Regions from separate parts of the Kitasatospora sp. NPDC088346 genome, predicted to be linked through region 2. Evidence: predicted binding sites of a transcription regulator. Region 2 holds the regulator's gene; the other holds the start of a gene.
The links. The regulator HspR, encoded in region 2, represses chaperone genes until heat shock. The targets are predictions, from matches to a motif close to TTGAGNNNNNNNNNCTCAA.

Region 1: lon (endopeptidase La) is a predicted target of HspR. The motif match lies at 5,143-5,161, and genes of this name have one in related genera.

The regions. Positions count from the first base shown of each region.
Region 1 is NZ_JBIURH010000007.1:149,175-164,994, forward strand. Features, by position in the region: gene ACIOFR_RS12780 (DUF3533 domain-containing protein) at 3-1,034, shown strand; gene ACIOFR_RS12785 (GtrA family protein) at 1,024-1,554, opposite strand; partial or broken gene ACIOFR_RS12790 (hypothetical protein) at 1,600-2,517, opposite strand; gene lon (endopeptidase La) at 2,673-5,120, opposite strand; gene ACIOFR_RS12800 (rhomboid-like protein) at 5,261-5,983, opposite strand; gene ACIOFR_RS12805 (response regulator transcription factor) at 6,549-7,274, shown strand; gene ACIOFR_RS12810 (sensor histidine kinase) at 7,376-8,518, shown strand; gene ACIOFR_RS12815 (multifunctional oxoglutarate decarboxylase/oxoglutarate dehydrogenase thiamine pyrophosphate-binding subunit/dihydrolipoyllysine-residue succinyltransferase subunit) at 8,830-12,579, shown strand; gene ACIOFR_RS12820 (protein kinase) at 12,851-14,812, shown strand; gene ACIOFR_RS12825 (DUF6104 family protein) at 14,864-15,043, shown strand; gene ACIOFR_RS12830 (DUF4097 family beta strand repeat-containing protein) at 15,194-15,820, shown strand, end outside.
Region 2 is NZ_JBIURH010000012.1:129,327-145,146, forward strand. Features, by position in the region: gene ACIOFR_RS18470 (LuxR family transcriptional regulator) at 170-1,186, opposite strand; gene ACIOFR_RS18475 (heat shock protein transcriptional repressor HspR) at 1,387-1,896, opposite strand; gene dnaJ (molecular chaperone DnaJ) at 1,901-3,055, opposite strand; gene grpE (nucleotide exchange factor GrpE) at 3,146-3,748, opposite strand; gene dnaK (molecular chaperone DnaK) at 3,745-5,583, opposite strand; gene ACIOFR_RS18495 ((Fe-S)-binding protein) at 6,029-8,245, shown strand; gene ACIOFR_RS18500 (LamG domain-containing protein) at 8,425-9,609, shown strand; partial or broken gene ACIOFR_RS18505 (NDP-sugar synthase) at 9,846-10,526, shown strand; gene ACIOFR_RS18510 (Yip1 family protein) at 11,100-12,101, shown strand; gene ACIOFR_RS18515 (metal-dependent hydrolase) at 12,182-13,084, shown strand; gene dcd (dCTP deaminase) at 13,220-13,795, opposite strand; gene ACIOFR_RS18525 (hypothetical protein) at 13,889-14,110, opposite strand; tRNA gene ACIOFR_RS18530 (tRNA-Gly) at 14,368-14,441, shown strand; gene ACIOFR_RS18535 (hypothetical protein) at 14,818-15,033, shown strand; gene ACIOFR_RS18540 (DUF4231 domain-containing protein) at 15,174-15,653, shown strand; gene ACIOFR_RS18545 (nuclear transport factor 2 family protein) at 15,819-15,820, opposite strand, start outside.

The sequences.
Region 1 (15,820 bases), on a different contig from region 2:
CGATGGCTGAGCCCGCATCAGGTTTCCTCGCCGAACTCAAGGACGCGGTGACACCCCGGGCCGCCCTGCTGGTGATCGGCGTCCTCCTGCTCCAGCTCGGCTTCATCACCTCCTACGTGGGTGCCCTGCACCACCCGGCGCCGCACCAGCTGTCGATCGCGGTGGTCGCCCCACCGCAGGTCGCCCCCAAGCTGGTGGCCGGCCTGGACTCGGTCCCCGACGACGCCGTCCGGAGCTCCACCGCGGCGGACCGGGCCGCCGCCGAGGAGCTGATCAGGGACCAGAGGATCTACGCCGCCTGGATCTTCGACCCGGCCGGCACCCGGGACACCCTGCTGGTCGCCGACGCCCGCGGCCCGGCCGCCGCCCGCGCCGCCGAGGAGATCGTCACCCGGGTCGAGCAGACCCAGAACCGCACCGTCGCCGTCGAGGACGTCGTCCCGCTGGCGGCCGGTGACGCCGAGGGTCTGTCCTCCTTCTACCTGGTGATCGGCTGGTGCGTCGGCGGCTACCTGGTCGCCTCGATCCTCGGCATCAGCGCCGGCGCCCGGCCGGCCAACACCCACCGGGCACTGATCCGGCTCGGCACGCTCGCGGTCTACTCGGTCGCGGCCGGGGTCGGCGGCGCACTGATCATCGGCCCGGTGCTGAACGCCCTGCCGGGCTCCACCTGGGCCCTGGTGGGCCTCGGCTCGCTGGTGGTGTTCGCGGTCGGTGCGATCACCATGGCGATGGAGTGCCTGTTCGGCATCGTCGGCATCGGCCTCGCGGTGCTGGTGTTCGTGGTCCTCGGCAACCCCAGCGCCGGCGGGGTGTTCCCGCCGCCGCTGATGCCGCCGTTCTGGCGGGCGATCGGCGCCTGGATCCCGAACGGCGCCGGCACCGACGTGGCCCGCTCGATCGCCTACTTCGGTTCCACCAACATCGCCGTGCCGCTGCTGGTCCTGGCCGTCTGGGCGGTGGTCGGCGTGGCCGTCACCCTGCTCGCGGTGGTGCGCCGGCCGGGGGCCCGGCCGGAGGCCGTCACGGCCTGACGCGCACCCGCTGGGCGGTGGACGGCTCCGGACTGACCCTGGCCGAGAGCCGGGTGAAGACGAAGCGGTTCATCGCCCAGTAGCGGAAGATCATCGCCAGGAAGGTCCCGAGGATCATGCCGCTGACGAAGTCGGCGACCTCCTCGGCCAGCGGGCCCACGCCGGGCTCGCGCAGGTCCAGGACGTACCGGGAGACCACCAGCGGCAGGTCGTTCACCACGATCGCCAGCGCGCTCACCACGCAGTACAGGAGGGCCTCGCGCTGGCGCCCGGCGGCCCGGAACGACCACTGCCGGTTCAGCACGTACGACACGACCGTCGCCACCATGGTCGCCACGGTCAGCGCGATCACCGGCTTGGACGCCAGCACGGTCAGCCGCAGGCCGTAGTTCATCGTCGTGGCCAGGACGAAGCACGTACCGCCCACCACCAGGAACTTCACCAGCTTGCGGTGTTTCACCAGGAACGGGCGGTACCGCTTCGGCACTCGGGCCAGGGCTCGCTGGGTCGGTGACGGCACCCCGGCAGTATCGCACGTCACACCCCGGGGGCCGGGGCGGGCGGCTCAGCCCCCGGTGATCCGCAGCACGCCGGTGGTGGTGCCCTGGAGCACCACCCGGCCCGGCGCGATCGACCCGACCATCTGCAGGGTGTCGAAGAGGAATCCGCTGCCCAGCCACCGGGTGCGCACCACCGCGCCGGTCTCCGGGTCGATCTCGGCGTAGGAGTAGGGGTCGAGCAGCGAGGTCGCCGTGGTCCCGGGGACGACCGGGTCGCGCAGCACGGTGTGGATCAGCCCGTCCGCGGTGGAGAGCCGGGGCACGGCCGCCGAGCGCACCCGGTTGTCCCACGCCAGGTCGCAGCCCGAGCCGTCGGCGCGGACGTCCACCCGGCTGAGGCCGCCGCGGAAGGCGTCCGAGGCCGGCACGCTGGGGCCCGCTCCCTCCGGCAGCTTCGGGTACGGGTAGCCGTAGGTGCTCGCGACGAACACGGTGGTGCCGGCGGCGATCGGCGAGTTCTCGCTGCCGCTGCCGCCGGAGGTGAGCACGGGCACCGAGCAGACCTGCTCACCGGTGCCCGTCCGGTAGACCAGCAGGTGCACGGTGGGGGCCGCGTTGTCGACGATCGTCAGGTAGTCGCCGCCGGTGCGCGGCCCGAAGAAGGTCGGGGTGGAGCCGGTGCCCCAGCTGAGCTGCCCGGGCTTGCGCCCCGGCCCCCGGTCGTACGGCTGCCGCCAGGCGATCCGCGGAGTGCCGTCCGCGCCGGCGGTGAGCAGGTAGGTGGCGTGGGTGGTGGAGACGGCGGTGCCGGCCGGCGCGGTGGAGATGGAGTTGGCGATCTGCTCGCCGGCCGGCAGGGCCAGTGCGCGGACGGTGCCGGTCCGGTCGTCGGCGGTGCCGACCACCCCGTGGCCGGTGGCGAACCAGACCCGCCCCTGCCAGTCCGGGGAGAGGCCGGTGACGGCGTCGCCCTCCGGCACCGCGGCGGTCGACGTCGAGTCGACGGCTCAGGTGCGCGTGGCGGTGCATACCGCCAGCCTCCCTTTCTGACGGCCCGTCTCACAAGAGCCGTCTCACCCTGCGGGCGCACGACCGCGGGGGCGCCGGCTGCCGCCGGCGCCCCCGGGCAGACCCTCCGTCAGGCGGCCACCAGCACCTCGGCCGGCTCCAGGGCCAGCTTCAGCACCTCCCGGACGTCGGAGACCGGATGCACCGTCAGCCGTTCCAGCACCTCGGCCGGGACCTCGTCCAGGTCCGGCTCGTTGCGCCTGGGGATGATCACCGTGGTGATCCCGGCCCGGTCGGCGGCGAGCAACTTCTGCTTCACCCCGCCGATCGGCAGCACCCGTCCGGTCAGCGAGACCTCGCCGGTCATCGCGACGTCCGTGCGCACCTTGCGGCCCGACAGCAGCGAGGCCAGCGCGGTGGTCATGGTGATGCCCGCGCTGGGCCCGTCCTTGGGGACGGCGCCGGCCGGCACGTGCAGGTGGATGCCCTGCTCGCGCAGCCCGGTGACCGGCAGTTCCAGTTCGGCGCCGCGCGAGCGCAGGAAGGAGAGCGCGATGTGCGCGGACTCCTTCATCACGTCGCCCAGCTGCCCGGTGAGGGTCAGTCCGGTCGAGCCGGTCACCGCGTCGGCCAGCGAGGCCTCGATGTAGAGGACGTCGCCGCCCGCACCGGTGACGGCCAGTCCGGTGGCCACGCCCGGGACGGCGGTGCGCCGCTCGGCCGGCTCCTGGGCCGACTCGGGGACGTGGTGCGGCCGGCCGATCAGCGCCCGCAGGTCGTCCGGGCCGATCGCGACCGGCAACTCGCGCTCGCCCAGCTCGCTCTGCGCCGCGACCTTGCGCAGGATCCGGGCGATCGAGCGCTCCAGGTTCCGCACGCCCGCCTCGCGGGTGTACTCGCCCGCCAGGCGGCGCAGCGCGCCCTCGCCGACGGCGGCCTCCTCCGGGGTGAGCCCGGCCTTCTCCAGTTGCCTGGGCAGCAGGTGGTCGCGGGCGATGACGACCTTCTCGTCCTCGGTGTAGCCGTCCAGCCGGACCAGCTCCATCCGGTCGAGCAGCGGCTCGGGGATGGCCTCCAGCACGTTGGCGGTGGCGAGGAAGACCACGTCGGAGAGGTCAAGCTCGACCTCCAGGTAGTGGTCGCGGAAGGTGTGGTTCTGCGCCGGGTCCAGCACCTCCAGCAGGGCCGCGGCCGGGTCGCCCCGGTAGTCCGAGCCGACCTTGTCGATCTCGTCCAGCAGCACCACCGGGTTCATCGACCCGGCCTCCTTGACCGCCCGGACGATCCGGCCGGGGATGGCCCCGACGTAGGTGCGGCGGTGGCCGCGGATCTCCGCCTCGTCGCGGACGCCGCCGAGCGCGACCCGGACGAAGGAGCGGCCCATCGCGCGGGCCACGGACTCGCCCAGCGAGGTCTTGCCGACGCCGGGCGGGCCGACCAGGGCCAGTACCGCGCCGCCCGCCCGTCGCCCGTCGCCGCCCTCGGTCGGGGCGGTGCGCGCCGCCCCGTCCGCTCCGGGGCCGCCGGTCCGGCCGAGCCCCTGGTCGGCCCGGCGCTTGCGGACGGCCAGGTACTCGACGATCCGGTCCTTCACGTCGGCGAGGCCGGCGTGGTCGGCGTCCAGCACGGCGCGGGCACCCGCGATGTCGTAGGCGTCCTCGGTGCGCTCGTTCCAGGGCAGCTCCAGGACGGTGTCCAGCCAGGTGCGGATCCAGGAGCCCTCGGGCGACTGGTCGGAGGAGCGCTCCAGCTTGTCGACCTCCTTGAGCGCGGCCTCCCGCACCTTGCCGGGCAGGTCGGCGGCCTCCACCCGGGCCCGGTAGTCGTCCTCCTCGTCGGCGGGGTCGCCGTTCAGCTCGGCCAGCTCCTTGCGGACGGCCTCCAGCTGACGGCGCAGCAGGAACTCCTTCTGCTGCTTGGCGACCCCCTCCTCGACGTCCTTGCGGATGGTGTCGTTGACCTCCTCCTCGGCGAGGTGGTCGCGCAGCAAGGTCAGCGCGTACTCCAGGCGGGCCACCTGGTCCGACTCCAGCAGCACCTTGAGCTTCTGCTCGACGGTGGCGAAGGGGGCGTAGCCGATGTTGTCCGCGAGCTCGCCGACGTCGTCGATCTGGGCGACCCGGTCGACGATCTGCCAGGCGCCGCGCTTGCGCAGCCACTGGGTGGACAGCGCCTTGTACTCCCTGACCAGTTCGGCGGCGCGACCGGCCACCGGGAGGCCGGGGTCGGACTCGCGGAAGGGGGTGGTCTCCACCCACAGCGCGGCGCCGGGCCCGGTGGTGCCGGAGCCGATCCGCACCCGTCGGACGGCCCGGACCAGGGCGGCCGGATCGCCGTCGGCCAGCCGCCCGACCTGCTCGACGGTGGCCAGGGTGCCGACCGCGCCGTACGAGCCGTCCAGTCGCGGCACCAGCAGCACCTGCGGTTTGCCCGCCCCGCGCGCGCCGGCCCGGGCGGCCTCGACGGCCGCGCGCACCTCGGTGTCGGAGAGGTCGAGCGGGACGACCATGCCGGGAAGCACGACCTCGTCGTCGAGCGGCAGCACGGGCAGAGTGAGCGGAGTGGACGTCGATGCCATGATCTCTCCCCAGTCAGCGAAGTTGAGTTGACCTGACTAAGGTTTGGCGCGAGCCGATTGTTCCCCGCCCGATGTTCGCCCTGAGCGATCGGCGGGAGAGCGGGCGGACGTGGAGCTGGAGTAGAAGGGGGACCCGGCGGTCAGACTTCGGAGCGCGCGGGGGCAGTGCGCCGGGTCGGCCAGACGCGCGCCCACAGCGGCTCCGTCCGCAGGCCCGGGCCGCGGCGCAGCCGGCCCCACAGTGCGATGCCGACCAGCAGCGCGACCGGGTGGCCGACTCCGGTGACCAGGTCGTGGTCGGTGAGCAGCTGGTTGCCGACGAGTGCGCCGGCGACGCCCAGCGCGACCACCCGGCCCGCCGCGGGCAGCAGCCCGGCGAGGGCGCCGAGGCTGGTCAGCACGCCGTAGCTGACACCGATGTCCAGCGCGTCCAGCGCGTCCGTCCCGAGACTCCCGCCGGCCACCGCGGCGACCACGACCGCCTGGGAGACCAGGGTGGCCGTGACGTGCCCGGCGGCGAACACCGCGGCGGCCCGCAGCCCGCCGACCCGGCGTTCCAGCGGGGCGACGGTGGCGAGGAAGGCCCAGAAGTACGGCATCCACACCGGCCCGGCCACCCACGCCCCGCTCAGCAGCAGGGCGGAGACCGGGCGGACGAGCAGGTTGTGGGCGTCGCTGCTGGAGGCCGCCTGGAGCCGCTGGACCAGATCGGGGTCGCCGAAGCGCGCGAACAGCGTGGTGCCGAGCAGCAGGGCGAGGTAGCCGAACGCGAAGGGGTTGCGCACCGGGGTGGGCAGCAGGCGCAGCAGGGCGCGGCAGCGGTCGGCGCCGGTCACGGCGGAGCGGCCGTCGGTGTCCGTCATCGCGCCTCCGTCCGCGGGCCGGTCGTCCTACTCCCCCTCAACGCCCGTTCGAGCGCCGGTGATCCCACCGAAGACTTGTCGTGGTCACGATACGTCGACTCCCTGGGAGTCCGCTGGGGATCCGCTGAGAATTCATCAGGTCCCGGCCGCCGGGCCGCCGCCGCACTGGTACGGACCAACCCTCTGTTTACGGACGAGTAGCTTCCCGCCCCGGACTGATCATCCGATTGGACGGCATACGTACCGTCATGGGGGTGGATTTCGGCCGGGTAAGGTATCGCCCCGTGCCCGGTCCGGTTCCGGACCGGTTCCGGCCCGTGGGCCGGAAATGTCCGGTCCACCTGCCGAAACGGGCACGGTGTCCGTACCCTGCGTGGAGTACGGAGAGGTACGACGGCCCACACGGCGTACCACCCGCTCCCGCACCTTCGGCGGAAGGGTGCACGGCGGATCCGGCAACCCGGGCGAAGCCCAGACGGAAACAAGACGACTACGAGCGGAGCCCCGCCACCCCCACAGGTGGCCGGCCCGCAGCCCTGGGGGCGGTGGCGTGACCGTGACAGAAATGCAGCAAGAGAACACCGGCAGCAACCCGGTGGGCACTCAGCGACGAGTACTCGTCGTCGAGGACGAGCCCACCATCGCCGAATCCATCGCCGCCCGGCTGGGCGCCGAGGGGTTCAAGGTCGCCGTGGCCCACGACGGCCCCGGCGCGGTGGACGGCTTCCACACCTGGCAGCCCGACCTCGTCGTGCTCGACATCATGCTTCCCGGCTTCGACGGCCTGGAGGTCTGCCGCCGGATCCAGGCCCAGCGCCCGGTGCCGGTCCTCATGCTGACCGCACGCGACGACGAGACCGACCTGCTGGTCGGCCTCGGGGTCGGCGCGGACGACTACATGACCAAGCCGTTCTCGATGCGCGAGCTGGCGGCCCGGGTCAACGTGCTGCTGCGCCGCGTGGAGCGCGCCCAGCAGGCGGCCAGGACGCCGGCCCTCGGCAGCCTGCGCTTCGGCGAGCTGGAGATCGACCACGTCCAGCGCCGGGTGCGGCTCGGCGCGGGCGACGTCCACCTGACGCCGACCGAGTTCGACCTGCTGGCCTGCCTGGCCGCGCAGCCGCGCGCGGTGCTCACCCGCGAGCAGCTGCTCGCCGAGGTCTGGGACTGGACGGACGCCTCGGGCACCCGCACGGTCGACAGCCACGTCAAGGCGCTGCGCCGCAAGATCGGTGCCAGCTGGATCCGCACGGTGCACGGCGTCGGGTACGCCCTGGAGGCACCGCTCTCCTAGTCGGCCGCGCCGACGACTTGGGCCACCGGGGGGCCCAGGTCGTACTGTCGCGCCCGGCGGACCTCCGCACCCGCGCGGTGCGGGACGACGTCAGGGACACCATGACCTTTCCACAGCAACGCAGCGGGGACGCCAAGGCCGCCCCGCCCCCCAACCTGGCCACCCGCGCCGTCCTGAGGGTCTGGGCCGACATCCGGCCGCTCGACCCGGTCCGCTCGATCAAGGGCAAGCTGGCCCTGCTGGTGATCGTCTCCGTGGTGCTGGCCACCGGGATGGTCGTGGTCGCGATCCGGTCCGAGACCCAGATCCGCATCATCATGATCTTCTCGATCATCGCCTCGCTGCTGTTCATGCAGTTCCTGGCCCACGGCCTGACCGCGCCGCTGCGCGACATGACCGCGGCCGCCCGGGCGATGGCCGACGGCGACTACAGCGCCCGGGTGCACGTCGCCTCCCGCGACGAGATCGGCGAGCTGGCCGCCACCTTCAACCGGATGGCCGGCGACCTGGAGGCGGCCGACCGGCACCGCCGCGAGCTGATCGCCAACGTCTCGCACGAGCTGCGCACGCCCATCGCCGCGTTGCGCGCCGTGCTGGAGAACGTGGTGGACGGGGTGGTCCAGCCCAGTCCCACCACCCTCGGTGCCGCGCTGGAGCAGACCGAACGACTCGGCCGCCTGGTCACCCATCTGCTCGACCTGTCCAAGCTCGACGACGGGGTCGTCCCGCTGGACGCCCGCCCGTTCGAGGTCCAGCCGTTCCTGGACGGGGTGCTGCGCGGGGTGACCGTCGACGGCGCGACCGCGGGCGGCGCCTACGGCCGGCGCGGCGACCTGCGGCTGCGGCTGGACGTGAAGCCCGGCGGGCTGAGCGCCGTGGCCGACCCGGAGCGACTGCACCAGGTGGTCGCCAACCTGGTCGACAACGCCTGCAAGCACTCCCCCGCCGGTGGCACGGTGACCGTCCGGGCCCGTCCCGGCGAGGCGCCGGGCGCCCTGCTGCTGACCGTCGAGGACCAGGGCCCGGGGATCCGGGTCGAGGACCGCGAGCGGGTGTTCGAACGCTTCGGGCGGGCCGGCAGCGCCACCGCCCAGGGCCCGGGCAGCGACGGCGGCACCGGACTGGGGCTGGCGATCGCGCGCTGGGCGGTCGATCTGCACGGCGGCGAGATCCGGGTGGCCGAGGCCAACCGCGGCTGCCGGATCGAGGTCACCCTGCCGGGTGAGGCGCGGGTGCCGGCCTGACGTCCGCACGCCGCCTCCGCAGGGTTGTCACAGAACTGGGACACAGCGGGCGCGGGGCCCGGTCGGATCCGCCCACTCCGGGCCTGAACTGGGTTTTTGTCCGACTTGATGACAGTATGGACGGGTGAATGGTGTGCTCGAGTTCCCATACTTGACGGGTTTCTAACGCACACATTCGGCCAAATTGCAGCTCGGCACTGTGATCTGGGCGACGCCTGGCCCCCGGGGACTGCGCGATCACTGGTCAGGGGCGTAGCCTTAATCCCCGCTGTCCACCATCCCAAAAGGAAGCGGAAGAGGGCGGTTGCCCCGTGTCGCCACACCCAGAAACCCCCAGCAGCTCGGCAAGCTCCACTGGCTTCGGCCCCAATGAGTGGCTCGTCGACGAGATCTACCAGCAGTACCTCCAGGATCCCAACTCGGTCGACCGAGCCTGGTGGGACTTTTTCGCCGACTACAAGCCCGGTACCGAGGTGACTTCAGTGACCCAGGCCGCAACCCCGGTCGGCCCCACGCCGACCACCGTTGCCGCTCCCGCTGCCCCTGCCGCTGCCGTTCCGGTCGCGTCCGCCCCCGCTGCCCCGGCCGTCGCGCCGGTCCAGCCGGCGCCCGCGCCCGTCGCCGCAGCCCCCGCCGCGCCGCCGGCGCCGAAAGCCGCACCGCCGGCCCAGGCCGCCGCTCCGGCCGCCGACGGGCCCGAGCTCGTCCCGCTGCGTGGCCCGGCCAAGGCCGTCGCCACCAACATGGACGCCTCGCTGGAGGTCCCGACCGCGACGTCGGTGCGCGCCGTTCCGGCCAAGCTGCTGATCGACAACCGCATCGTCATCAACAACCACCTGCAGCGCGCCCGCGGTGGCAAGGTCTCCTTCACGCACCTGATCGGTTACGCCCTGGTCCAGGCCATCAAGGCCAGCCCGGGCATGAACCACAGCTACCAGATCAAGGACGGCAAGCCGTTCCTGGTGAAGCCGGCCCACGTGAACCTGGGCCTGGCCATCGACCTGGTGAAGCCCAACGGCGACCGCCAGCTCGTGGTCGCGGCGATCAAGAAGGCCGAGACCCTCGACTTCTTCGGCTTCTGGCAGGCCTACGAGGACATCGTCCGCCGGGCCCGCGCCAACAAGCTGACGATGGACGACTTCACCGGCGTCACCGTCTCGCTGACGAACCCCGGCGGCATCGGCACCGTGCACTCCGTGCCGCGCCTGATGCAGAACCAGGGCACCATCGTCGGCGTCGGCGCGATGGAGTACCCGGCCGAGTTCCAGGGCTCCTCCCAGGAGACCCTGGCCCGCCTGGGCATCTCCAAGACCATGACGCTCACCTCGACCTACGACCACCGGGTCATCCAGGGCGCGGCGTCCGGCGAGTTCCTGCGCACGATCCACCAGCTGCTGCTGGGCGGGCACGACTTCTACGACGAGGTCTTCGAGTCCCTGCGGATCCCGTACGAGCCGGTGCGCTGGGCGACCGACGTCGCCACCACCCACGACGACGAGGTCAACAAGACCGCGCGCGTCATGGAGCTGATCCACGCGTACCGTGTGCGCGGCCACCTGATGGCCGACACCGACCCGCTGGAGTACAAGCAGCGCAAGCACCCCGACCTGGACGTCGTCCAGCACGGCCTCACCCTGTGGGACCTGGAGCGGGAGTTCGCGGTCGGCGGCTTCGGCGGCCAGCGCATGATGAAGCTGCGCGACATCCTCGGCCTGCTGCGCAACACGTACTGCCGCACCGTCGGCATCGAGTACATGCACATCCAGGACCCGAAGCAGCGCAAGTGGCTGCAGGAGCGCCTGGAGAAGCCGTACTCGAAGCCCGAGCGCGAGGAGCAGCTGCGCATCCTGCGCCGGCTGAACTCGGCGGAGGCGTTCGAGACCTTCCTGCAGACCAAGTACGTCGGCCAGAAGCGCTTCTCGCTGGAGGGCGGTGAGTCGCTGATCCCGCTGCTGGACGCGACCATCGACGCCGCCGCCGAGCACCGTCTGGACGAGGCCGTCATCGGCATGGCCCACCGTGGCCGCCTCAACGTGCTGGCGAACATCGTCGGCAAGCCGTACTCCCGGATCTTCGGCGAGTTCGAGGGCAACCTCGACCCGAAGTCCATGCACGGCTCCGGTGACGTCAAGTACCACCTGGGCGCCGACGGCACCTTCACCGGCCTGGACGGCGAGACCATCAAGGTGTCGCTCGCCGCGAACCCGTCCCACCTGGAGACGGTCGACCCGGTCGTCGAGGGCATCGTCCGCGCCAAGCAGGACGTCCTGGACCAGGGCGGCACCTCCTTCCCGGTGCTGCCGATCCAGATCCACGGCGACGCGGCCTTCGCGGGCCAGGGCGTGGTGGCCGAGACGCTGAACATGTCCCAGCTGCGCGGCTACCGCACCGGTGGCACCATCCACCTGGTCGTCAACAACCAGGTCGGCTTCACCGCCGCCCCGGCCAGCAGCCGTTCGTCGATGTACTGCACCGACGTGGCGCGGATGATCGAGGCCCCGATCTTCCACGTGAACGGCGACGACCCGGAGGCCGTGGTCCGCGTCGCGCGGCTCGCCTTCGAGTTCCGCCAGACGTTCCACAAGGACGTCGTGATCGACCTCATCTGCTACCGCCGCCGCGGTCACAACGAGGCCGACAACCCGTCGTTCACCCAGCCGCTGATGTACGACCTGATCGACAAGAAGCGTTCGGTGCGCAAGCTGTACACCGAGGGCCTGATCGGTCGCGGCGACATCACCATGGAAGAGGCGGAGCAGGCGCTCCAGGACTTCCAGGGCCAGCTGGAGAAGGTCTTCTCCGAGGTCCGTCAGGCCGCCGGCGCGCAGCAGCCCGCCACCAACGGCAAGCCGGTCGCCGACTTCCCGGTCAACATCCAGACCGCGATCTCCGAGGAGACCGTCAAGCGGATCGCAGCCTCGCAGGTCAACCTGCCGGACTGGCTGACCGTCCACCCGCGCCTGCTGCCGCAGCTGCAGCGCCGCGCGGCCTCGGTCGAGGACAACACCATCGACTGGGCCACCGGCGAGACCCTCGCCATCGGCTCGCTGCTGATGGAGGGCCACCCGGTCCGCCTCGCCGGCCAGGACAGCCGCCGCGGCACCTTCGGCCAGCGCCACGCGGTCCTGATCGACCGCAACAGCGGCGAGGACTACACCCCGCTGCTGTACCTGACCGAGGACCAGGCCCGCTACACCGTCTACGACAGCCTGCTGTCGGAGTACGCGGCGATGGGCTTCGAGTACGGCTACTCGCTGACCCGCCCGAACGCGCTGGTCATGTGGGAGGCGCAGTTCGGCGACTTCGTCAACGGCGCGCAGACCATGGTGGACGAGTACATCGCGTCCGCCGAGCAGAAGTGGGGCCAGCACTCCGGCGTCACCCTGCTGCTGCCGCACGGCTACGAGGGCCAGGGCCCGGACCACTCGTCCGCCCGCCCGGAGCGCTTCCTCCAGATGTGCGCGCAGGACAACATGACGGTCGCGATGCCGACCTCGCCGTCGAACTACTTCCACCTCCTGCGGTGGCAGGTCCACAACCCGCACCACAAGCCGCTGATCGTCTTCACCCCGAAGTCGATGCTGCGTCTGAAGGCGGCGGCCTCGGCGACCTCGGAGTTCACCTCCGGCTCGTTCCGCCCGGTGATCGGGGACCACTCGGTCGACCCGGCGAACGTCCGCAAGGTGGTGATCACCTCCGGCAAGTTCTACTACGACCTGGAGGCGTCCCGCACCGAGCGCGGGGTCACCGACACCGCGATCGTCCGGGTCGAGCGGCTCTACCCGCTGCCGGTGGCCGAGCTCCAGGAGGAGCTGGGCCGGTACGGCGAGGACGTCCAGTTCATCTGGGCGCAGGAGGAGCCGGCCAACCAGGGTGCGTGGCCGTTCATCGCGATGAACCTGGTGGACCACCTCCAGGTCGTCGTCGGCCGCAGCGCCAACGGCGGCGCCGCCCGCCTGCGGCGGGTCGCCCGCCCGGCCTCGTCGGCCCCGGCGGTCGGCTCGGCCAAGCGGCACGCCGCCGAGCAGCAGGCCCTGCTCGACGAGGTGTTCAGCCTCTGAACGGCTGACGCCTGATCAGTACGGCCCGGGCCCGGGCCCCGCTCCGGCGGGGTCCGGGCCCGCGTGCGTCCCGGGACGGCCGGGGCCGGCCCGGCCGCGGCCCGGACGCCGCGCGATCGGAGCATCCGTCAAGGCCACAGCTCTGCAACCAAATCGGCAACTCGCCGGGACGTCGACCTGACGCACCGATAGGTTGGGCCCGCACGCTGCCCCCCGTGCCCGCACCGGGCGGCGGCGAGGACGACTTCCGAGCCCAGGGGGACAGCACCGTATGACTGCCGACACGCCGCGGGACTCCGCCGCGCCACTTCCGCCGATCTTCCAGCCGCTGCACCCCGAGGACCCGCGGGAGGTCGGCGGCTACCGCCTGTTCGCCCGGCTGGGCGCGGGCGGCATGGGCCGGGTCTACCTCTCGTACACCCCGGGCGGCCGGCCGGTGGCGCTGAAGGTGGTCCGTCCGGAGTTCGCCGAGGACGCGGAGTTCCGCCGCCGGTTCGCCCAGGAGGTGACCAACGCGCAGCGGATCCACGGCCTGTACACCGCCCAGGTGATCGACTCCGGGCTGGACGCCGACGCGCCGTGGCTGGTCACCGCGTACGTTCCGGGGCCCTCGTTGCAGCAGGTGATCCGGGAGCACGGCGCGCTGCCGGTGCGGACGGTGCTGCTGCTGATCGGAGGCATCGCCGAGGCCCTGCAGGCGATCCACAGCGTCGAGGTGGTGCACCGCGACCTCAAGCCGGCCAACGTGCTGATCGCGGGTGACGGCCCGCGCGTGATCGACTTCGGGATCGCCCGCGCGGCCGACGCCACGGCGCTGACCGGCACCGGGTTCCGGATCGGCTCACCCGCCTTCATGTCCCCCGAGCAGGCGCAGGGCAAGCCGGTCACCCCCGCCACCGACGTCTTCGCGCTCGGCGCGCTCGCCGCGTACGTCGCGGGCGGCACCCCGCCCTTCGGCGAGGGCCCGGAGACGGCGGTGCTCTACCGGGTGGTGCACGAGGAGCCCGTCCTGGACGGCGTCCCGGAGGGGCTGCGCGAGCTGCTGGCCCGCTGCCTCGCCAAGCTGCCGGAGGACCGCCCGCGGCCGGTCGAGATCATCGAGGCCGCCCGCAACCACCCGGCGGTCGGCGGCCAGCTGCGGTTCGCCGACGACTGGCTGCCCCGGCAGATCAACACCGAGATCACCCGCCGCTCGGACCTGCCGAGGACCCCGCCGACCCCGCTGCCGGTCCCGCCCGCCGCGCCGCCGGCGCCGCCGACCCTGCCGCCGACCGCGCCCACGCTCGCCCCGACGGCGCACCAGACGGCGCACCAGGGCCCGCACCCGACCGCGGCCACCGCCGCGTACACCGCCCCGGCCGGGCCGGTCGCCCCGCCGCAGCCGGCCGCCGGCGCCTTCGGTCCGCCGCTCGGCGCGTTCGGTCCGCCGCAGCCGGCCGCCGAGACGCCGACCGGCCCGACGCCGACCGTCCAGCTGCACCAGCAGCCGTCCTTCGACACCCCGCCGCCCGGGCCGGTGGTGCCGCCGGCCCGGGCGGCCGACCCGGAGCCCCGCCGCAAGGGGGTCTCCTGGAAGGCGCTGCTGACGGTCGCCCTGGTGATGGCGCTCGGCGGCACCGTCGGCGGGGTGGTGCTGATGAACAAGCTGAACGACAAGGGCGGTTCCTCGAACACCGCCGCGCAGGGCGGCTCCGGGGCGGCCACCCCCGCGGCCCAGAGCCCGTCCCCGCGGAGCGCCACCAGCCCGTCCTCGCAGGACGGGATCGGGAGCGTCACCTCCCCCTCGCCCAAGGCGAAGGCCAGCGCCGGCGCGAGCGACGCCGCCTCCGCCTCCCCCTCGCGGCCGGCCAAGTACACGATGGTGTACGAGAACCGCGAGCTCTCCAGCCCCGACTCCAGCCACAGCTTCGACCTGGCCAACGGCAACGTGGTGCCGGACTCCGCGTCGCCGACCTGGGCCCTGTCGCCCTCCTACGACGACTTCGACTGGTCGTCCGGGACGAGCGACGTCTACATCACCCGGGAGCAGTCGCTGGCCCCCGAGGCCTGCTCGGCGGCGATCGACCAGCACCCGGCGGCCGACCTGAAGTACGACGACCTGCCGCCCGGCCGGATCTTCTGCCTGCGCAACCGGGCCAACGGCGGCGTGGTGGTCGGCAAGGTGGTGGAGCAGGGCAACAAGAGCACCGGCGCGGTGAAGGTCTCGTTCACCTACTACCGCAACGACAGCTGACCGACCCCGACTATCCTGACCTGGTCAGATCCCACCGGACCGGAGCGCACCGTGTACTTCACCGACCGCGGCATCGAGGAACTGCAGAGCCGGCGCGGCGACGAGGAGGTCACCTTCGAGTGGCTGGCCGAGCGCCTGCGCGAGTTCGTCGACCTCAACCCGGACTTCGAGATCCCGGTCGAGCGGCTGGCCACCTGGCTGGCCAGGCTCGACGACGAGGACGACGAGTGAGTGGCTGAGCCGCTGACGAACGGCCCGGGAGGCAACCGCCTCCCGGGCCGTTCGCGTGTCCGTGGGCGGAACCGCTTGACTTCGCCGATTCGCGATATATCGTGTTGAACAGAGGAACGCGATACATCGCGAACGGGAGGCGGGACGGAAATGGCCCAGTGGACGATCGGTGAGCCCGACGAGATCGGCTTCGACGAGACGGTCAGGACCCTGCACGTACGACTGGTCGGCGGCGCGGTCAAGGTGGTCGCCACGGACGGTCCGGCGCTGCTGGAGGTGACCGAGGTCAGCGGGGAGCCGCTGCTGGTCACCCTGGAGGACGGCGTGCTGACGGTGGCCTACAAGGACCTCGGCTGGCACGACTTCGGCGAGACGGTGAAGTCGGTGCAGTCGGTCAAGGAGTTCTTCGGCTCGCTGCGCCGCGGGCGCCGGGCGGAGGTCACGCTGGCCGTGCCGGCCGGCACCGAGGTCAAGGTCGGCACGGTCTCCGCCGAGGCCACCGTCTCCGGGATCAGCGGCGGGGTCGGCGCCCACAGCGCGAGCGGCGGCGCCACCCTGGTCGGCCTGACCGGCAGGGTGCTGGCCAACACCGTCTCCGGCGACGTGACCGCCCAGCGGGTGGCCGGCGAGCTCAAGGTCAACACCGTCTCCGGGGCGATCACCCTGGTGGCCGGCGCCGCCGAGCGGATCCTCGCCAACTCGGTCAGCGGCGCGGTCACCCTCGACCTGGACGTGGCCACCCCGACCGACATCAAGGTCACCACGGTCAGCGGCCAG
Region 2 (15,820 bases):
TGGCGGACAGCGCCTGGACGCGTTCCATGCCTGCCGCATCCGTTCTCCAGCCGGCCCACCAGGTCGCGGCCGAGGCGCAGGTGACCTTGTTGGAGGACTCCGCCTGGACCTGATCAGGTGCGGCGAGAGATCCTCCCCCGGGCGAACGGGGGGCCCGGGGCCCGGTGGCTCAGACGATCCCGTCCGCAGCCTCGGGTTCTTCCTCCAGTGACGCGCGGCCGAGTATGTAGCCCAGCTGGAAGAGCGATTCGACGTGGTGGTCCTCGCGCATCTCCGCGATGTGCCGGGCCAGCGTCCGTTCGCTGATGCCCAGTCTTCTGGCGATCACTCGGTGATTGGTGCCCTTGAGGAGCAGGTCGACGATGGTCTGTCGAAGTCGGGAGACGACCTGCGGTGGCACTGTCCGTGCACCGTCAAAATCAAGTCCACGACTCCAGTTTCGCTCGAAGACCTCTTCGATGAGATAGCTGATAACGGCCTGGTCGTGAATGAACGCCGCCAAGTTGAGATCGTCGGCCACGGGGATCACCGCGGTGCGCCGATCGATCACGATCAACCTGGTGTAGGGCTCGTCCAAGGTGCGCACCTTGCCCCCCGCATCGGCAATCGCCGCCACGTACTCGCGGGTGGGCGCGTGATATCGGGTGCTGGGGTGGTAGATCGTCCGAATGGTCGCGCCGCGCCGCAGGGTCTCCAAATCGCGGGCGATCACGCCGGCCAGGGCTTCCGGCGGTCGGGGGCCGCCCGGTTGGGCCGCCAGCATCTCCTCCGAGCAACCGCTGACGAGCTGTCCCAACCGTTGGTTTATCAGGACCTTGCCATGTACATACTCGATTGTTCCGCCGGTCTTCTCCGGCGTGCGGAACTCCTCGGCCAGTTCCTGGAGGTCCCCCGGCAGCGCCACCGCGCGGTGCAGCAGGTCCAGCGCCTTGCGCTGCCAGATGCTGCTCAGCCGGGCGGAGAGCTGCGCGGGGTCCACCGCGACCAGGATCCCGGGATCGTCGGTGTCCGGCACCAGCAGGCCGATGTCCAGCAGTTCGGCCAGCGCCTTGCCGTCGGCGGCCTTGCTCTCGCACTCGGTGATCCGGCCGCGCGAGCGCAGCACGTGCCGGTAGAGCTCACGGGCCTGGGCCGTCAGGACGCCGAGCCCGCCCGGGGTGAGGCCCGGCTCATCGGTCTCACTCATCTGGCTCCTTGCCATCGGCACCCGGTAGGAGGGGCGGCTGATTGCCCGTCCTGGGGATCATAGGCGCGTGGCGCGCAGCCGCGACCGCCTCGGCGATTCTTCTCTTCCCGGCCATGCTCTGCACGGGCACTCTCTCATCAAGACGACGCCGCCGGCACCCCCCAGGCGGAGGGTGCCGGCGGCGGGAGTCGCCACGGCGGTCAGCGCTGCTTCGGCCGCCACACGACCAGTGCGCTGGACTGCTGGACCTGCTGGTACGGCACGAGGTCGCGGCGGTACGAGGCGTGCACCGCGGCCTCGCGCTGCTGGAGCGCGCTGGCGGCACCGTCCAGGGCGTCGGCGAGCTCGGCGACCCGCGACTGCAGGGCCGTGACCTGGTTCTCCAGCTCGATGATCCGCTTGATGCCGGCCAGGTTGATGCCCTCGTCCTGGGACAGCCGCTGCACCTCGCGCAGCTGCTGGATGTCCCGGGCGGAGTACCGACGGCCGCGGCCCGCCGTGCGGTCCGGGCAGACCAGGCCGAGCCGGTCGTACTGGCGCAGCGTCTGCGGGTGCAGGCCGGAGAGCTCGGCGGCCACCGAGATGACGTAGACCGGGGTGTCCTCGGTCAGCACGTAGTGGGTGGGGCCGGGCCCGGCCGCGCGGCGGCGGGTGCCGCCGGGCAGGCCCTCGCCGAGGCCCGGCCCGATCGGGCCGTCAGGACTGATCATCTGGTCACGCTCCCTCCGCCGCCCGGAACAGGGCGGCTCGCGGGTCGTCCGAGGCCGTGGCCTCGCGGTACTGCTCCAGTGCGGTCAGCGCGTCGCCGGTGACGAGCTTGGGTACCACGACCTCCACGGTGACCAGGAGGTCGCCGCGGGTGCCGTCCTTGCGGGTGGCGCCCTTGCCGCGGGCCCGCAGGGTCAGGCCGTTGGCACTGCCGGCGGGCAGCTTGAGCTTCACCGGCGGGCCACCCAGGGTCGGCACCTCGATGGTGCCGCCCAGCGCGGCTTCGGGGAAGGTGACCGGCACGGTGACCGTCAGATTGTCGCCGCGGCGGCCGAAGACCGGGTGGGCGTCGACGTGCACGGTGACGTACAGGTCGCCGGGCTGGCCGCCGCGCTCGCCCTGGGCACCCTTGCCCTTGAGTCTGATCCGCTGGCCGTCCTGGACCCCGGCCGGGATCCGGACCTGCATGGTGCGGGCCGAGCTGGCCCGGCCGCTGCCGTGGCAGACGGTGCACGGGTCGTCGACGATCATGCCGCGGCCCTTGCAGTCCCGGCAGGGCTCGGAGAGCGCGAAGGCGCCCTGGCCCCGGCTGACCGTGCCCGCGCCGACGCAGGTCGGACAGACCCGCGGGGTGGTGCCCGCCTTGGCGCCGGTGCCGCTGCACACCCGGCAGGCGGCCTGGCTGGTCATCCGCAGCGGGACGGTCGCGCCGTCCACCGCCTCGTCGAAGCCGAGCGTCACCTCGGTCTCGACGTCGGCGCCCCGGCGGGGCTGGGGCTGGCGGCCGCCGCGGTTGAAGAGGCCGCCGAACACGTCGCCGAGGCCGCCGCTCCCGCCGGCCTGGCCGGCGCCGGTGAACAGGTCGCCGAAGTCGAAGTTGTGGCTGCCGTTGCCGCCCGGGCCGCCGGCCCGGAAGCCGCCGGCGCCGAAGAGCGAGCGGGCCTCGTCGTACTCCTTGCGGCGCTTCTCGTCCGACAGGACGTCGTAGGCCTCGGAGATGTCCTTGAAGCGGTCCTCCGCCTTGGTGTCACCCTTGTTGGCGTCCGGGTGGAACTCGCGGGCGAGCTTGCGGTAGGTCTTCTTGATCTCCGCGGAGGTGGCGTCCTTGGGCACGCCGAGGACCTTGTAGTAGTCCTTCTCCACGTAGTCCTTGGTGCTCATGGCTGCCGCCACCTCCCGAGGTCAGTCCATACGGCGCTGCGGAGCCGCCCGTCGTACTCGACGACGTACGACTCCGCAGCGCACGGATTGTCAGTTGTCGGCCGCACCGTCGGCCTTGTCGGACTCCGAGTCGTCGGAATCCGGCGCGGCCGTGGTCTGCGTCCCCGGCTGGGGCTCGGCCACCGCGACCATCGCCGGGCGGATGATCCGCTCGCCGATCCGGTAACCCGGCTGGAGGATCTGGACACAGGTGTCCTCGGTGACGTCCGAGGAGTAGCTGTGCATCAGGGCCTCGTGCAGCGTCGGGTCGAAGGCCTCGCCCTCCTTGCCGAACTGCTGCAGACCCAGCTTGGCGACGACCGTCTCCAGGTTGTCGGAGACCGACTTGAAGCCGCCCGTCACCTCGCCGTGCTCGCGGGCCCGACCGATGTCGTCGAGCACCGGGATCAGGGACTCCAGGATGTTGGAGACCGCGATCTCGCGGACCGTCAGACGGTCGCGCTCGACCCGCTTGCGGTAGTTCTGGTACTCGGCCTGCAGCCGCTGCAGGTCGGCGGTGCGCTCGGCCAACTCGCGCTTGGCGGTCGCGAGTTCACCGGAGGTGGCGCCGGCTGCGGCCTCCTCGGCGGCCTTGATCACAGCCTCGTCGGCGGAGTCGTCGCCGGGCTGCTCGCCCTGCGGCTTCTCCGTCATGCGGCACCGCCCTTGGGCTTCTCGTCGTCGACGATCTCGGCGTCCACGACGTCGTCCTCGGCCTTGGCGGCACCCTCGGTACCCTCGGCGGCACCCGCGGCGTCGGCGTTCGCGTACAGCGCGGCGCCGAGCTTCTGGGCGGTGGTGGAGACCTTCTCGGTCGCCTCGCGGATCGCGGTGATGTCCTCGCCCTTGAGGACCTCCTTGAGCTCGGCGATCGCCGTCTCGACCTCGGTCTTGACGTCGGCCGGGAGCTTGTCGGTGTTGTCCGCGATGAACTTCTCGGTCGAGTAGACCAGCTGCTCGCCCTGGTTGCGGGTCTCCACGGCCTCGCGGCGCTTGTGGTCCTCCTCCGCGTACTGCTCGGCCTCGCGCATCATGCGCTCGATGTCGTCCTTCGGCAGCGCGGAGCCGCCGGTGACGGTCATCTTCTGCTCCTTGCCGGTGCCGAGGTCCTTCGCGGCCACGTGCATGATGCCGTTGGCGTCGATGTCGAAGGTGACCTCGATCTGCGGCAGGCCGCGCGGGGCCGGCGGCAGGCCGGTCAGCTCGAACATGCCGAGCTTCTTGTTGTACGCCGCGATCTCGCGCTCGCCCTGGTAGACCTGGATCTGCACGGACGGCTGGTTGTCCTCGGCCGTGGTGAAGATCTCGGACCGCTTGGTCGGGATCGTGGTGTTGCGCTCGATCAGCTTGGTCATGATGCCGCCCTTGGTCTCGATGCCGAGGGACAGCGGGGTGACGTCGAGCAGCAGGACGTCCTTGACCTCGCCCTTGAGGACACCGGCCTGGAGGGACGCGCCGATGGCGACGACCTCGTCCGGGTTCACGCCCTTGTTGGCGTCCTTGCCGCCGGTCAGCTCGCGGACGAGCTCGGCGACGGCGGGCATCCGGGTCGAGCCGCCGACCAGGACCACGTGGTCGATCTCGGACAGCTGGATGCCGGCGTCCTTGATGACGTTGTGGAACGGGTGCTTGCAGCGCTCCAGCAGGTCGGCCGTCAGCTGCTGGAACTGGGCCCGGGTGAGCTTCTCGTCCAGGTGCAGCGGGCCCTCGGCGGAGGCCGTGATGTAGGGCAGGTTGATCGAGGTCTCGGAGGACGAGGACAGCTCGATCTTGGCCTTCTCGGCGGCCTCGCGCAGACGCTGCAGGGCCATCTTGTCCTTGGACAGGTCGACGCCGTGGCCGGCCTGGAAGACCTTCACCAGGTGGTCGACGACCTTCTGGTCCCAGTCGTCACCACCGAGGTGGTTGTCACCGTTGGTGGCCTTCACCTCGACGACGCCGTCGCCGATCTCCAGCAGCGAGACGTCGAAGGTGCCGCCGCCGAGGTCGAAGACCAGGATGGTCTGGTCGTCCTTGTCGAGGCCGTAGGCCAGCGCGGCCGCGGTGGGCTCGTTGACGATGCGCAGGACGTTGAGGCCCGCGATCTCACCGGCCTCCTTGGTGGCCTGGCGCTCCGAGTCGGAGAAGTACGCCGGGACGGTGATCACCGCGTCGGTGACCGTCTCGCCCAGGTACGCCTCGGCGTCCCGCTTGAGCTTCTGCAGGATGAAGGCGGAGATCTGCTGGGGGTTGAAGTCCTTGCCGTCCAGGTTGATCTTCCAGCCGGTGCCCATGTGGCGCTTCACCGACCGGATGGTGCGGTCCACGTTGGTGACCGCCTGGCGCTTGGCGACCTCGCCGACCAGAACTTCGCCGTTCTTGGCGAAGGCGACGACGGACGGCGTGGTCCGAGCGCCCTCGGCGTTGGTAATGACCGTGGGCTCACCGCCCTCAAGAACACTGACGACGGAGTTCGTCGTACCGAGGTCGATGCCGACCGCGCGTGCCATCGTAAATACCTCCACGGAAGAAGTTGAGCTGTACGGACTCAAGGATGCACGACCGGCGGGGGAGCGTCAACAGCCATGAGCCGGTGGCGCTCAAGTTTCCTGCGCTCGGCCGCGTCCTGGCTGCTCGCGGCGGGTGCGCCGGCCGCGCGGGGCCCGTCCGGCGGCCGCCTGGTGGCCGGTGGGCGGTGGGCCTGCGTCCGGTGGGCGGTCGTCGGGTGGTCGGTGGGCGGTCACCCGGGTCCGGACCGGGTCCGGGTCGGGCCCGGGTTCGCCCGGAAGGGTGAGTGTGGCCTTACGTGACTGCCGCCATACCTTGTGCATCTTCTGAACGAGTGTTAACGAGCGGTAGTGTCCGCCCGGGTCCGGTTAGAAGTTACCGGTGAGTACAATCGGGTCGGACCCCTTGATTCGCCAGGTACCCCCAGCCGCAGGAGACGGAGAGCCGATGCAGCTAGCAGCGATCGTCATCTCGCTGGTCACCACTGTGATCGGCACCGCGCTAGCCGCCCGCGCGGCCGCGTACATCTACAAGGTGGTGAAGACCGGCCAGCCGGACACCACCCGCACCGGCAACCCCGTCCAGCGCACCAAGACCGTGGCCGTCGAGTTCCTCGGCCACACCCGGATGAACCGCTGGGGCGTCGTCGGCGTCGCGCACTGGTTCGTCGCCGTCGGCTTCTTCACCCTGATCAGCACCCTGGTGACGGCCTTCGGGCAGCTCTTCGACGCCGAGTGGACGATCCCGTTCATCGGCACCTGGCTGCCGTTCGAGCTCTTCACCGAGCTGGTCGGCACCTTCACCACCCTCGGCATCGCCGCCCTGATCGTGATCCGGCTGCTCAGCCTGCCGTCCCGGTCCGGGCGCAAGTCGCGCTTCGCCGGCTCGATCGCCTGGCAGGCCTTCTACGTCGAGTACACGATCCTCGGCATCGGCCTGTGCATCATGATCCTGCGCGGGCTGGAGGGCGCGATCTCGGGCGTCGACTCCTACGAGGCCGCCTACCTGGTGAGCTACCCGCTGGTGCTGGCCTTCAAGGGCCTGTCGCACGCCACGCTGGAAAACCTGATCTACCTCTTCGCGATGCTGAAGATCTGCATCTCCTTCGCGTGGGCCACCACCATCGGCGTCAACCCCTCGATGGGCGTGGCCTGGCACCGCTTCCTCGCCTTCTTCAACATCTTCTTCAAGCGCGAGGAGGACGGCGGCGTCGCCCTCGGCGCCCTGCGCCCGATGACCAGCAGCGGCGCCCCGATCGACTTCGAGGACCCGGCCGACGACGCCGTCTTCGGCGTCTCCCAGGTCGAGCACTTCGCCTGGAAGGGCATCCTCGACTTCTCCACCTGCACCGAGTGCGGCCGCTGCCAGTCGCAGTGCCCCGCCTGGAACACCGGCAAGCCGCTGTCGCCCAAGCTGCTGATCATGAGCCTGCGGGAGCACGCCTTCGCCAAGGCGCCGTACCTGCTGGCCGGCGGCGGCAAGGACATGGAGGGCAACGAGCAGGCCACGCCCGAGCAGCTGGCCGGCGTGCCCGCCGAGGCCCTCGCGGAGGCCGAGCGCCCGCTGATCGGCACCGCCGAGGAGAACGGGGTCATCGACCCCGACGTGCTGTGGTCCTGCACCACCTGCGGGGCCTGCGTCGAGCAGTGCCCGGTGGACATCGAGCACATCGACCACATCGTCGACATGCGCCGCTACCAGGTGATGATCGAGAGCTCCTTCCCGACCGAGGCCGGGACGATGCTCAAGAACCTGGAGAACAAGGGCAACCCGTGGGGCATGGCCACCAAGGCCCGCCTCGACTGGGTCAAGGAGCTCAAGAAGGAGACCGGCATCGAGGTGCCGGTGATCGGTGAGGACATCGACCCCGCCGAGGTCGAGTACCTCTACTGGGTCGGCTGCGCCGGTGCCCTGGAGGACCGCGCCAAGAAGACCACCAAGGCCTTCGCGGAGCTGCTGCACACCGCGGGCGTGAAGTTCGCCATCCTCGGCAAGGAGGAGACCTGCTCCGGCGACTCCCCGCGCCGCCTGGGCAACGAGTTCCTCTTCCAGATGCTCGGCGCGCAGAACGTCGAGACGCTGAACGCCGCGCTGGAGGACGCCCCGGTCAAGCGGATCGTGGCCACCTGCCCGCACTGCTTCAACACCATCGCCAACGAGTACCCGCAGCTGGGCGGCCACTTCGAGGTCATCCACCACACCCAGCTGCTCCAGCACCTGATCGACGAGGGCCGGCTGCTGCCGGTCAACCCGGTCGAGGGCCTGATCACCTACCACGACCCCTGCTACCTGGGTCGGCACAACAAGGTCTACAGCCCGCCGCGCGAGATCATGGACAAGGTCCCGGGTTTGCGCCAGCAGGAGATGCACCGCCACAAGGAACGCGGCTTCTGCTGCGGCGCCGGCGGCGCGCGGATGTGGATGGAGGAGCGGATCGGCAAGCGGATCAACACCGAGCGGGTGGACGAGGCGCTGTCGCTCAACCCCGACATCGTCTCCACCGCCTGCCCGTTCTGCCTGGTGATGCTCTCCGACTCGGTCAACGGCAAGAAGAACGAGGGCGCGGCCAAGGAGCACCTCAAGGTCGTCGACGTCGCGCAGCTGCTCCTCGACTCGGTCAAGGCCCAGCCCGTCGAGCCGGAACCGGAGCCCGTCGAGGCCTGATCCGGCCCTCCCTGCGGGAGACTGATCCCGCGTCACCCCGTGGCCCCGCTGCCCCGTCCGGCAGCGGGGCCACGGTGCGTCCCGGTCCGGGGCCGCGGTGTCTGCCGGTCCGGAGCCGACGCGCCTGCCGGTCCGGGGCCGCCGGGAGCGCTCGGCCGGGGTGCCCTAGCATTCCGGCCATGAACGATGGCGGGGGCACAACAGGCGGTGGCGGTTTCCCGGGCGGGCACGCCGGTGGTGGGTTCGGTGGACAACCCGGCGGGCAGCCGGCGGAGCCGGGCGGCGCCCCGGTCGCGTACCTGCCGCCGGTGACCAGCGCGACCCCGGACTGGGCGGCGCTGGCGGCGGCGAACGAGCAGGAGCACCGCCGCAAGCGGCTGCTGCGGATCGGCGGCGGCGTCCTGGGCGTCCTGGTCGTCGGCGGTCTGGTGGCCACCGCGCTGGCCGTCGCGGGCCCGGGCGGGGACCGCCGCCCCGAGGCGCGGGCGTCCGCCTCCGGGATGGCCCCGACCGGCGGCACACCGGCCGACGGCACGGCGCCGGCGTCCCCGTCCGAGCAGGCGTCCCCCTCGGCCGGCGCGGCCGCCTCCGGCTCGCCGTCGGCGTCGCCGTCCTCCGCCGGCGGCACCGTCGCGCCCGGCGGCAAGGCCACGCCCGGCGCGGGCGGCAAGCCGTCCGGTGCGGTGCCGGGCGCGCCCGCCGGCCCGGCCCAGCTGGCCGCCCAGGCCGGCGGCCAGGCGGCCCTGCTCGGCCCGAAGACCACCGTCGGCCCCACCGACGGCCACACCGGCCCCACCCTCGTCCTCGGCAGCAGCGCGGACGGCTACGCGCAGACCTCGGCGCCGGTGGTGGACACCAACCGCAGCTTCACGGTGTCGGCGATGGTCCGCAACAACGCCCCGACCGGAGGCCGGGCCGTGGTCACCCAGGGGGACGGCAGCTACTACTCCTTCTACCTGGGCCGGGACTACTGGGACAGCCACAACCAGTGGGTCTTCAAGGTGCAGACCGCGGCCGGCGCCCAGGACAACACCACCTACCAGGCGTTCTCCCCGGGCAACGCGACCACCGGCCAGTGGACGCTGCTGACCGGCGTCTACGACGCGGGCAGCAAGAAGATCCAGCTGTACGTGGACGGGCAGCTCGCCCAGACCACCCCGGTCACCGGGATCTGGCAGACCGGCGGCCCGCTGCAGATCGGCCGGGTCCGCTACAAGTCCGCCTGGACGGACTTCTGGGACGGCGCGATCGGTGACGTCCAGGTCTGGGACCGGGCCCTTCCCGCCGACGCCGTCAACCGGCTGAAAGGAACCGGCGGTACCTCGGCGGGCGTCTCCCCGACCGCGGCCTGGCTGCTGCCCTGAGCACGGGCGGCCGGGCCCGGCCCGCCGCCCGCCACCGCGGCCCGGCCACCGTCCCCCGGGGCGAGGACGGCGCGGGCCGGACGGGGAAATAGAGTAGGCGCTGGACCCGCGACCTGCGGGTCCGCCGGCCGTCCGCGGACCACCGGCCCAGCGCACGCCAACAGCGGCCCGCCGGCCACGCCGCGGCCGTACCGCACCGGAGCAGGGGAGAAGCGCAGTCCATGACCGAGGCCATCATGCTGGTCGGTGGCAAGGGCACTCGCTTGCGCCCGCTGACCACCCACACGCCGAAGCCGATGCTCCCCGTCGCCGGGGTCCCGTTCATCGCGCACCAGCTCGCCCGCGCCGCGGCCGCCGGGGTGACCAGGGTCGTCCTCGCCACCTCGTACCTGGCCGAGGTGTTCGAGGACCACTTCCAGGACGGCAGCCCGTACGGCATCGAGCTGGTCTACCTCACCGAGAAGGAGCCGCTCGGCACCGGCGGGGCGATCCGCAACGCCGCCTCCGGCCTGACCTGCGGCCCGGACGATCCGGTGCTGGTCTTCAACGGTGACATCCTCTCCGGCGTCGACATCGCCGCGCTGCGGGACGGCCACGTGGCCGCCGGCGCGGACGTCACCCTGCACCTCACCCGGGTGGAGGACCCGCGTGCCTTCGGCCTGGTGCCGACCGACGCGGCCGGCCGGGTGCTGGAGTTCCTGGAGAAGCCCGAGACGCCCGAGCAGATCGTCACCGACCAGATCAACGCCGGGTGCTACGTGTTCACCCGATCGGTGATCGACCGGATCCCGGCCGGCCGGGAGGTCTCGGTCGAGCGCGAGACCTTCCCCGAGCTGCTGGAGAGCGGCGCGCTGCTGCGCGGCGTGGTGGACACCTCGTACTGGCTGGACCTCGGCACGCCCGGCGCCTTCGTCCGCGGCTCCGCCGACCTGGTGCTCGGCAAGGTGGACTCGCCGGCCGTGCCCGGGCCCACCGGCGAGGCGCTGCTGCTGCCGGGTGCCGAGGTGGACCTGGGCGCGGTGCTCAGCTCCGGCACCGTGGTCTCCGAGGGCGCGAGCGTCGCGGCCGGCGCCATCATCGAGGCCAGCGTGATCCTGCCGGGCGCCGTGATCGGCCCGGACGCCTACGTCAAGGACTCGATCGTGGGCGCCTACGCCTCGATCGGGGCGCGCACCTCGCTGGACGGCGCGGTGATCGGCGACGGCGCGATCGTGGAGTCCGACAACGAGCTGCCCAACGGCCTGCGGGTCGCCTGCGGCACCCTGCTGCCGGTCGGCGCGGTGCGCACCACGGCGGGGCCCGGCGGCTGCCCGGCCGGCGAGGTGCCTGCCGCGGCGGTGCACGGGTCCGGTCCGGCCCGGTCCGCGGTCGCCGGCCGGTAGCACCCGTCCGGGGCGGGGAAGGGGCCGGTCGTCACAGGACGGCACCGATCTCTTCCCAGCCCCATGATCACCCGACGGGCGGTCAGCCGGAGCGGGTACCGTCGATCCGTGGCAGGTAATCGATACGACAGTGGGCAGGGCGCCGACCCCCGGCAGGGGTGGCCCGCGGACGGCGGGCAGGCGTCCCCGCAGCGCGGCGGCGGCCCGTCCGGCCGGCCGGAGTACTTCACCGCAGCGCAGGCGGCCCACCCGCAGCCGGCCGAGCCGTACGGGGCCGACGGGTACGGGGCCGACGGGTACGGGGCCGACGGGTACGGGGCCGACGGGTACGGCTCGGACCAGCACGGTGATCAGCACGGCGGCGACCCGTTCGCGGCCGACCAGCCCGGTCACACCCGCGCGTTCGCGGTCGGCGACGACCCGTACGGCGGCTACGGCCCGTACGGCACCCCCGGCCACCAGCCGGACGGCTACCAGGACGGCGGGTACCAGGACGGCGGCTACGGCGCCCAGGACAACGTCGCCGTCTACCGTGCCGGCGGTCAGAGCGCGCCCCGGGTGGCCGGCCCGCGGATGCCCTGGCGGCCGCTGCTGACCGGCCTCTACCGCGACCCCTCCCGCACCTTCGACCGGATGCGCGACCACCAGGTCTGGCTGCCCGCCCTGTGCGTCTCGCTGCTGTACGGCGTGCTCGCCGTGCTCGGCATGGGCGCCACCCACGACGACGTGGTCAACTCCACCTTCGCCGTCGCGGTGTGGGCGATCGCCGGGGCGGCCGTCGGCTTCAGCATCGCGGGGGCGATGCTCGGCGCCGTCACCTACGCGCTGGCCCGGCAGTTCGGCGGCGACGGCCCGTGGCAGTCCACCATCGGCCTGGCCGTGCTGATCGGCTGGACCACCGACGTGCCGCGACTGCTGCTCGCGCTGTTCCTGCCCGGGGACAACACCGTCGTCCAGGCGGTGGGCTGGGCCACCTGGCTGCTCTGTGCCTTCCTGCTGACCTCGATGGTGCGGCGGGTGCACGACCTGCCGTGGGGCAAGGCCGCGGGCGCGGCCGCGCTGCAACTGCTGGCGCTGCTGGTGCTGATCAAGCTTCCGACGCTCGGCTGAGCCCCGGGACCGGGCCGGATAGGCTGTGGGCTTTGGCCACTTCTCGCCAGCGCCATCCCCACAGCGACCGGAGTCACCGAATGACCCTCCCCACCACGCACGTCAGCTTCCCGGCCGGAACGGTGCGCGGCGAGTCGGCGATCCTCGCCGTGCACCTGCTCGCCGACGGCCGTCCGGCCGTGATCACGGCGGAGACCCCGTTCCACCCGCTCGACCACACCTGGCCGGACCAGCCCGCCGACCACGGCACGCTCACCGTCGACGGCGTCGAGCACGCGGTGGTGGACTGCCTGACCGGCGCGGTCGGCCCGGAGGGCGGCGAGGTCCTGGTGGGCGCCGGGATCCCGGTCCGGCGCGGCGACGAGGAGTGGTCCTGGCTGGTGCTGCACGTGCTGCCCGAGAGCGCGGCCGACGCCCTCGCGGACGCGGTGGGCCGGACCGCCCAGCTGTCGGTCGACTCCGAGCGCCGCGGCCTGCTGTCCGCCTCGCACAGCGGCTGCCACCTGCTCGCCCTGGCCCTCAACGCCGCGCTCGCCCCGCGCTGGCGCAAGGACCCGGGCCGCGCCGACGCCTTCGGCAACGCCGACTTCGACAGCCTCGCGATGGCGAGCTCGGTGATGGACACCGAGGCCAGTACCGACACCTACCGGCTCGGCAAGTCCCTGCGCAAGAAGGGCTTCACCGCCGAGGCGACCGAGGAGTTCCCGGCCCTGGCGGACGCCCTCCCGGCGATCACCGAAGCCGTCAACGCCCAGCTCGCGGCCTGGGTGGCCGCCGACGCCCGGGTCCGGATCGAGGTCCCCGGGCCCGAGCTCACCGCCCGCCGCCGCTGGCACTGCGAGCTGCCGGCCGGCGAGGCGGAGATCTTCTGCGGCGGGACGCACCTGCACCACCTCGGCGAGCTCGTCGAGCTGCGCACGGAGCTCACCCTGTCCGAGGACGGCAGCGAGCTGGTCGCCGTCACCCGCCCGAAGCGCGCCTGACGCGGGCCGGGGCCCGACCGGTGCTCGTGGGGCCAGAGGCCTGACCGGTGCTCGGCACGGCCCGGGCACGGCGAAGGGGCGGCCGGGGAACCGGCCGCCCCTTCGGGGTCACTGTCCGCTGCGTCCGCGGTGCGCTCAGACGTCCGTGCGGTGGAAGTTCAGGTACGAACGCGAGGCCGTCGGGCCGCGCTGACCCTGGTAGCGCGAGCCGTACCGCTCGGAGCCGTACGGGTGCTCGGCCGGCGAGGACAGCCGGAACAGGCAGAGCTGGCCGATCTTCATGCCCGGGTAGAGCTTGATCGGCAGCGTCGCCACGTTCGACAGCTCCAGCGTCACGTGCCCGTTGAAACCGGGGTCGATGAAGCCCGCGGTGGAGTGCGTCAGCAGACCGAGACGGCCCAGACTCGACTTGCCCTCCAGCCGCGAGGCCACGTCGTCCGGCAGCGTCAGCCGCTCGTACGTCGCGGCCAGCACGAATTCGCCCGGGTGCAGGATGAACGCCTCGTCCCCGTCCGGCTCGACCAGCCGGGTCAGGTCCGGCTGCTCCTCGGCGGGGTCGATGTGGGGATACCGGTGGTTCTCGAACACCCGGAAGAAGCGGTCGAGCCGGACGTCGATACTGGACGGCTGGACCATCGAGGGGTCGAAGGGGTCGAGCACGACCCGACCCTTGTCGATCTCGGTACGAATGTCCTTGTCAGAGAGCAGCACGCCACCGAGGTTACGTGCACCGGCGGGCCCCCGACGAATCGCACAGACGGTGCCCCTCACGCCCCACCCGCCCCGGGCCCCCCACACTCCGGGTCAGGCCAGGAACTCCGCGGCCTCCAACCGCAGCGCACGCGCCAGTTGCGAGTCGGAGAGCTCGCCCACGTCCGCCGGCACCGAGTTGCGCAGCCGTCCGCACTGCGGACACCGGATCAACCTGCCCGGCCCGAGCCGGCCGGCACCCAGATTCTGCATCGGGAACGAGCTGGTGCTGAACAGATGCCCTTCGGCACAACGAACGACGGTGCGCTGCTCCATCGGTCCCTTCCCATCCCTTGCCCGAACACCCTGCGGCCAGGGCCTGCCGGCCCCGGCGACAGCGTCACATTAGGGGATGATCCGGACACCGTGCATCGCGGCTCGCCGCCCCCCACCCCCGCGGAAGGCCCACACGCTACGCCCCGCCGCCGCCCCTCCGCACCCGCCCGGCGGCGCGTCCACGCCGGGAGCCCGAGCGACTCCGCGGATGGGGTACAGTGGTGATCGATCGAGCGGTCACTGACGGCTCATCAGATGCGGGCGTAGTTTAATGGTAGAACATGAGCTTCCCAAGCTTATAGCGCGAGTTCGATTCTCGTCGCCCGCTCCAGCAGTGAAGGCCCAGCTCAGGGACATGATCCCGAGCCGGGCCTTCTGCTTTGGTGGAGCCGTTCCAGGTTCCGTTTCCCACCGCGTGGCCCCTGGGTGGTCGGTGTGCCGCAGATCGTAGAACCGGAATCCGGGCATACCCGCCGTGTGGCGCGCCTTCTTCCGGACCAGGCCGAACGATGTACGCCGGAACGGGGCGCCTCGCTCCCCGACGAACAGCAGTCCCCGAGGACCCTTCCCGGCGAACAGCTCCAGGTGCAACCGGACGTCCGGTAGGGCCACCTCGTCGTCGGCGGCGGCCCGGATGGCCTTCGGCGGCCGGTGGGGATCGGCCAAGACCGCTCCGCCGCTTGCGAGTTCGGCGCTACGGTGCACACATGACCGACTATCTCGCGCACGCCTCCAGGGCCGAGCAGCTTCTCGCAATGGTGAATCCGAAGTCGTTCTCAAGCGCGGCGAACCCGGAGATCCGCGTACAGATGGCGCAGGTTGAAGCGATTCTCGCGCTTGCTGCGGCCATAGCCGGTCGGCAGCCGGGAGCATCGACGCCACCACCGCCGTACCCGCCCCACGGGTTCACCGACCCTCGCTGAAACGAGAAGCCGCCTACCGGCGGTGGTCCGAATCGGGGTCAGGCCAGGTGCGCCGGCGGACGGTCAGGGAGCCGGGAGGCGACTGTCGATGCTCTTCCCCGGCCCAGGCCCCGGCCCTCCGCCGTTGTAGGGTCGCCCGTATGGCGCGTGAGGCTGATTTCTGGTGGGCCGACCTTCGAGGCGGAACCGGCTCCGCTCTTCCCCCGAGTGTGCTCCAGCGCATCACCTGGTACGAGAAGCAGGCCCACCATCAGCGGGCCGGCTTCTATGTGTCCGAGATCGCGATCGTCCTCCTGTCCGCAGCCATCCCGGCAAGTGCCGCAGCCGGCGCTTCGACCATGGTCGCCGGTGTCCTCGGCGCCCTGGTGGTGGCGGCAGTTGGATTGCGACAGCTCTACCGGTGGGGTGAGAACTGGATCCGCAGCAGCAACTCGCTGGTCGCGCTCCAGGGAGAGGTCGTCAACTGGAGTTACGGAGCCGACCCGTACAGCGGCTCGAACGCTGATGCCGTTCTCGCCGCCAGAGTCGAGGCCATGGTGCTGTCCGAGACGACGGATTGGTTCGGCATGCTACGGAGCCGGGCCACCGCCGTGGCGACCACCGACGGCGCCCAGCCCTGACGCGTCCGATCAGGCCAAGGCTCCCGTGCGTGAGGCCCGGGTCCGGGACGTGATTCCCGGCCTGGGCCTTCGCGGTTGCCGCGCCGCCTCCGTGGCGTTCTCCCCGTGGACCGGACGGCCTTGGCGATGCCCTTCCCGGATCTCCGGGTGGTCAGGGGTGCCGGCTC